Regions from separate parts of the Endozoicomonas sp. ALB091 genome, predicted to be linked through region 2. Evidence: predicted binding sites of a transcription regulator. Region 2 holds the regulator's gene; each other region holds the start of a gene.
What was found. The regulator FNR, encoded in region 2, switches genes on or off when oxygen is low (the NO sensors DNR and NnrR bind a similar motif). The targets are predictions, from matches to a motif close to TTGATNTANATCAA.

Region 1 (2,274 bases), on a different contig from region 2:
AATAAGTTTATTGTCCAGTACGCTACCGATGCAATGACAGGTCCTGGTGCAGGGACAGCTGGAATGTATCTGCAAACCACCGACTGGTTTAAGGGCAATAAGCTTTGGCGCATTATGGATCACGGCGCGGTAACTTTGATGCCAAAACTGGATATGATGTACGTTGTCGGTGTCACCGAGGTAAAATACGATAAATCGTTCTATCCGCAAAATGGTCAAAAGTCTACTTGGGTCACTGCCGGTATTCGTCCATCGTGGAACTGGAATGATCTAACCAGTACCACTATTGAGCTCGGATACGATCATGTAAAAAATGCCCACTCGAATTTCGAAGCAAAAGTTGATGAATCAGGCAGTCAGAAGAAGAATTTATTTAGTAGTAACACGTTCAAAAGCAATCTCTGGAAATTTACGTTAGCTCAACAGTTTCATCCTCAGTTCGGAAACTGGGTAAGGCCCCAAATTCGAGTTTTTGCAACTTATGCAAAGTGGGATAAAGCAGAAGGCTATAAGCAGTTTAGCTCATCCTCGAGTCCTGACACGGGTGTCCAAAAACCCTGCAGTGAGTCTCCAGAAACTTGCAGTGCATTAGGCCTCGAATACTTCGACACCTTCACCTCAGCCCAGCAACTCATGAAGGCCTATGGAAGCAAATCCGACGGCTGGACCTACGGAGCCCAGATGGAAATCTGGTTCTAATCCATTAGATTGGTTCCCCCTCGCCCCCACGGTCCTAAGGGTGTTGCAAAAGATATAAAAGCCTTGAACCACAAAGACACGAAGGCACAAAGGAAAGCCTCTTTAATTTGACTGACATAGCTCAGGTAAGCCCAGAAAAACTTTGTGTCTTTGTGCCTTTGTGGTTTCCTGCTTTTTAAGGCCTTCCGCAACACCCTCTCCTCCGTGGGAACGCATACCAATCCCAACCGTAAACACAAAACCGCGTCACTCCACACTCCCCGCAACAAAGAAACCAAACAGGTATCAATTCGGAACAACAAGGTAACCCATCATGAAGGCAGCCGTCGTTCATCATTTCAAAGATCAGCTTACCATCGAAGATCTACCGCTACCCAAACCAGGCCCACGGGATGCACTGGTGAAAATCCATGCCTGTGGTGTCTGTCATACCGATCTTCATGCCTGCCATGGAGACTGGCCGGTTAAACCAAAACTGCCACTGGTGCCCGGCCATGAAGGTGTGGGAACGGTCACCGAAGTTGGTGACCAGATCACTCATATCAAACCGGGCGACCGTGTAGGTATTCCCTGGCTCTATTCCGCCTGTGGCTACTGCGAGTACTGTCTGGAAGGCAAAGAAACACTCTGCCTTGCCCAGCACAATGCCGGTTATTCCATCGATGGCGGCTATGCCGAATACTGCCTGGCAGCTGCCGACTATGTGGTCAAAGTGCCCGACAACATCAGTTTTGTCGATGCCGCCCCCCTGTTCTGTGCCGGGGTTACCACGTATAAGGCCCTGAAAGTCAGCCGTACCAAACCTGGCGACTGGGTTTCCGTTGTCGGTGTGGGCGGGCTTGGTCACCTGGCCGTTCAGTATGCCGTAGCCATGGGTCTTAATGTGATTGCGGTGGATACCGGGGCGGAAAAGAAAGCGTTATCCCTAGACTTGGGAGCCACTCACTTTATCGACTTTATCCGGGAGCAGCCGGAAGAAAAAATTCAGTCGCTGCTGGGTAATGGTGTTCACGCGACTGTCTGTACGGCAGTCTCCAAAGCGGGCTTTGACAGTGCTTATCGCTCCGTGCGCAGGGGAGGAACCTGTGTACTGGTTGGACTCCCCCCGGAGGATATGCCCATTCCTATATTCGATACGGTAATCAACGGCGTTTCTGTTGTTGGTTCCATCGTAGGTACCCGCAAGGATTTACAGGAATGCCTGGAGTTTGCTGCCCAGGGTAAAGTGAAGGCGATTATCCAGAAACGAACCCTTGAAGAGATCAACGCGATTTTTGACGAAATGGAGAAAGGTGATATTGCCGGGCGTGTTGTTATGGAACTGGCCCAGTAATTTATTCAATTACTTAGTGCTCTAACATGGTTTCAATGAGTTTAACGTGTACAATCTCCGTTCACCCTGAGCGTCCTTCGGCTCCGCTCAGGATGCACGGACGAAGGGTGCTTTGCACGATCTATCAGAGTCTGGGGTTTCCGCCCTTCGACAGGCTCAGGACGAACGGAGTGCGGAGGCACAACAACCCGTCAAACTCATTGAAACCATGTACTAGCTCTCTGTGGTTCCCAAAAACGCTT
Region 2 (2,274 bases):
AGTAGGGCTCCACATACCCAGATGCTTGAGTGCGGGGCGAACAACATAGTGCCTTAGTTCCTTGGCGCATATTCCCATTTGCAAAGTCCTTTTCCCGGGTAGATCCCGGTCTGTGCGTCCTGTAACTGCGGGAGGGGCTCTCAGATCCAGACATTAACCCTGGATCTAAGAGACATATCGTATCATCCCTGAAATTCTGAACTGAGGGTGGTTTTACTCACCGGCAAAATTGCACAGGGCATAGGTTGGAATGCCCGCCGCATTGAGTCTGTCAGCGCCCTTGAGGTCTGGCAGATTGATGATAGCTGCAGCTTCCAGTGTGCTGGCTCCTGCTTGTCGAATCAACTGATCCCCAGCCAGCAGTGTGCCTCCGGTGGCGATAAGGTCATCCACTAACAGAATTTTTTCACCGGCCTTAATGGTGTCTTCATGCATTTCCAGTACGGCTTTGCCATATTCAAGGTCATACTCGACACTGAGGGTTTTGCCTGGCAGTTTGCCTTTCTTGCGAAACAGTGCCAGCGGCTTGTTCATGATATAGGACAGTGTCGAGCCAAGCAGGAAACCGCGGGCATCAAGCGCGCCAATGCGATCAAAAGTCTGGTTCTCATAACGCTGAACCATGACATCCACGGCCTTACGCCAGGCTTCCGGGTTTTCAAACAGTGTGGTGATATCCCGAAACAGGATGCCTTCATGGGGCCAGTCCGCGATGGTTCTGATTTGCGTTCGCAGATATTCCTGAACGGATGAACATTCGTTTGTATGCATGGGAGGGAGCATGCCGCTGTCAGTCAATGGATAAAAAGGAAGAAGCCACCTCAAAGGGTAGCTTCTTTAGAGGATAAAGTCAGGCGTTGGTAGCAATCGGTTCCAGTGTTTTTCCCCCGGCCAGGGCACAGAGTTCAACCGAGTTGCGAATTTCGATTTCCTTGCCCACGGCGGAGATCAGGCCGTTTTTCTGGAATCGGGTAAATACACGACTAACCGTTTCTACCGCCAGACCCAGGTAGTTCCCCATCTCATTTCTCGACATGGACAGACGGAACGACTGGGAAGAAAAACCCCGGCGACGAAAACGGCTGGCCAGGTTAATCAGGAAGGTGGCAATACGTTCATCGGCGTTTTTCTTGGACAGCAGCATCATCATTTGCTGGTCTTCACGGATACGCTTGCTCATCAGGCGCATCAGATGTCGGCGCAATTCCGGGAATTGATCGGAAAGGGTTTCCAGTTGCTCAAAAGGAATCTCGCAGATCATGGTGGTTTCCATCGCCTGGGCCGACACCGGATAGGTATCCGTATCCATACCGCTCAGGCCAAGAATTTCGCTGGGCAGGTAAAATCCGGTGATTTGTTCCTCACCTTCATTGGTCGCTGTGTAGGTTTTGAGAGCCCCTGAGCGAACAGCAAAGACACTGGTAAAGGGGTCACCTTCCAGAAACAGGTGTTCGCCTTTTTTCAAAGGACGCCCACGCTTGATAATGTGATCCAGCTGATCGATATCCTTAATGCTCAGTGCCAGTGGCAGGCACAGTGAGCTGAGGCTGCAGTCTCTGCAGGCCACATGGCTCGGCTGTCGGACGTTGGGCTTTGACGTCATTGAGAGGCCTCAAAGTCGTATTTGGCGAAATTCGACACTGTTTATGGAAAACCAAGTGTATGAAAAGTGTTACCGGAGTGTAAATCAGGTATGTACGCAACCGGGCAGACCCAGGGTAGGGGTTTGGTGCTGCTTCAGCAATGCGTCATAAACTGCGGTGGTTCCGGTGAGCTCTCATCTGCCGTGTCATCTATCAAGCTCAGGGCTGACCCTGATCATGGTATGGTCATGGCTCCTGGTGGTTGTGTGTCTTTATCCCTGAAAATCAATCTGACATTGTCTTATGTCACAGGATTAAATTTTCGTTCGTGGTATTTAACGGACATGGCAGATTTTGCACTTATGTTTCAAGTAAATCAATGTGATAGTGGTGGCAAGTCGTCGTCAGTTTCAGTTTTTTTCTGATAAACCGGTGAGCTGCAGAGAGGTTTCGGTTCTGTGCGGGATGATCAGTCGTTGTCGGTACTGGCGGGAGAGGGGCTCCGGAGCCTGGTGATTGCTCCGGAGTGTTACTCAGATAACCTTTGAGAAGAGCGTCTTCTCTTTCATCTCCGGTTGATGGAGATAGTGGTCGAACTGCATACAGATGTTACGGATCAGCAGTGTTCCCTTTGGCAGTACTTCCAGCAAGCCATCGCTATTGAGACTGATCAGGCCGTCTGCCCTCATCG
Region 3 (2,274 bases), on a different contig from region 2:
AATAATATGAAAAATAACCCCATTAGCTACAACGCTTCCAGCGCCCGGACCTCTTTTGATGAGGCGCTGTCCCATAATTCCCCAGTCAGGGCTTTTCTGGCTGTAAAACTTCCTCTTGAACTTGCTGCAACGCTGCATAAGAAAGCCATTCATCGAGCCGGTGAAGGTCATGTTCATGACTTGCGCTGGGTAGCTCCCCAGCAGCAGCACATTACCCTTAAATTCCTGGGCAATAGCTCCCCCCAACAGTTACAGCAGTTAATCAGCAATCTTGAAAATGATCTGGCGGACTACCATACCTTTGACAGTATGACCGGTTGTTTTCGTTTCTTTCCAAATGGGCGAAACCCCCGGGTGCTGGCTCTGGAGATGCATTCAGGACAGGAGTTAAAACGGCTAGCTGATATCTGTGAGCAGGCAGCAGTGCAGTCAGGCTTCAGTGCTGAAACCCGGAATTTTCGCCCCCACGTAACCCTGGGGCGGTTTAAACGACCAAGGTATGTCACCCATAGTCAGTATTTTAACCTTCCCAGCTTCCGGGTGACGGTGGGTGAGGTGGTATTACTGGAAAGTGAGAACACTGCAATGGGAACGCGATATAAATCTCTCCATGCTTTTCCGTTGTTGCCTCTTGCTATTAGTGCATGAAAACACTGATGAGTAGATGGTTGCCTGGTACATGGCTTCAATGAGTTTGACGTATACAATCTCCGTTCACCCTGAGCGCCCTTCGGCTCCGCTCAGGATGCACGGACGAAGGGTGCTTGGCACGATCTCAGAGTCCTGAGTTTCCGCCCTTCGACAAGCTCAGGACGAACGGAGTTCGGAGGCATGACAACCCGCCAAACTCATTGAAACCATGTGCTAAGTGTTGATACTTGTTTTTCTGGCTATTTCTTGATAAGTATCAAGTCGGTTTTTTGTTCAGCGTGCTATGCTGCGCAAAAACTACTGGATAATTCTCTATGGAATTGGTGTGTCCTGCCGGTAACCTTCCTTCCCTGAAAGCCGCTGTCGATAATGGTGCTGATGCCGTATACATCGGCTTTCGTGATGAAACCAATGCCCGACATTTTGCCGGTCTGAACTTTTCTGATCAGCGGGCCATGAAGGCACTGGACTACGTTGATAAAAATCCCCGTGGAAAAAAGGTGCGGCTTTTTGTTGCGGTAAACACCTATGCTCAGGCGACCAACTGGCACCGCTGGAAAAAAGCAGTGGATATGTGTGCCGACTTCGGTGTCGATGCCCTGATTGCTGCCGATATCAGCGTGCTGGACTATGCCTGCAAGCGATACCCCGATCTTAATCTTCATCTTTCCGTTCAGGCTTCTGCCACTAACCAGGCCAGCCTGTCTTTTTATCATGATCATTTTGGTATCAAACGCGCAGTACTGCCCAGGGTGCTGTCGTTAAAACAGGTTGAGCGACTGGCTCAGAAAAGCCCGGTGGAGCTGGAAGTATTTGCCTTTGGCAGTCTTTGTATTATGGCCGAAGGGCGCTGCATTCTCTCTTCTTATGTGACAGGGGAATCGCCCAATACCGCCGGTGCCTGTTCTCCGGCATCCGCTGTGCGCTGGCAGACAACGGCCAATGGGATGGAAACCCGACTGGGAGGTTTGTTGATCGACCGTTTTGATCACCACGAGCAGGCCGGTTATCCAACCCTCTGCAAGGGGCGCTTTACGGTGAATGATCAGGTCAGTCATGCCATTGAAGAGCCTACCAGCCTCAATACCCTGGATCTGATCCCTCAGCTGTATCAGTCTGGCATCAGTGCGGTGAAAATTGAGGGCCGCCAGCGAAGCCCGGCCTATGTTGCCGAAGTGGTGAGAATCTGGCGGGAAGCGCTGGACCATTACCAGGTCAATCCAGATCGTTTTACCACCAATGAACGCTGGATGGCTGGCCTTTCCCGTTTGTCTGAAGGTAGCCAGACTACACTGGGTGCCTATAATCGCCCCTGGCAGTGATGTTAGCTGCTTGACACTCTCTTTTGATTTAAACCACAAAGACACGAGCCATAAAGGTTTACATGCTTTGCTTTCTTTGTGGCTGGCAGATCGCGTTTTCGGGTAACGCCCGGCGCAGACAGGGAATAAACTATGCAAATCACCCTTGGCCCATTACTGTTCTTCTGGCCTAAACAAGACGTTATGGCGTTTTACGAGAAAGTAGCCGAGTCCGCCTTTGAACGAGTCTACCTGGGAGAAGTCGTATGCTCGAAAAGACGTGAGCTGAAGTTGGATGACTGGTTAGCCATTGCCAGGTTAT

Region 1: a site for FNR is predicted at 811-824, ahead of adhP (alcohol dehydrogenase AdhP). Genes of this name have one in related genera too.
Region 3: a site for FNR is predicted at 898-911, ahead of ubiU (ubiquinone anaerobic biosynthesis protein UbiU). Genes of this name have one in related genera too.

Annotation. Positions count from the first base shown of each region.
Region 1 is NZ_JBLYNQ010000006.1:241,728-244,001, forward strand. Features, by position in the region: gene lamB (maltoporin LamB) at 1-699, shown strand, start outside; gene adhP (alcohol dehydrogenase AdhP) at 1,013-2,032, shown strand.
Region 2 is NZ_JBLYNQ010000017.1:21,182-23,455, forward strand. Features, by position in the region: gene ACO6UX_RS24050 (hypothetical protein) at 1-78, opposite strand, end outside; gene ACO6UX_RS24055 (adenine phosphoribosyltransferase) at 214-771, opposite strand; gene fnr (fumarate/nitrate reduction transcriptional regulator Fnr) at 851-1,603, opposite strand; gene hemN (oxygen-independent coproporphyrinogen III oxidase) at 2,117-2,274, opposite strand, start outside.
Region 3 is NZ_JBLYNQ010000003.1:778,854-781,127, reverse strand. Features, by position in the region: gene thpR (RNA 2',3'-cyclic phosphodiesterase) at 7-648, shown strand; gene ubiU (ubiquinone anaerobic biosynthesis protein UbiU) at 966-1,973, shown strand; gene ACO6UX_RS06335 (U32 family peptidase) at 2,106-2,274, shown strand, end outside.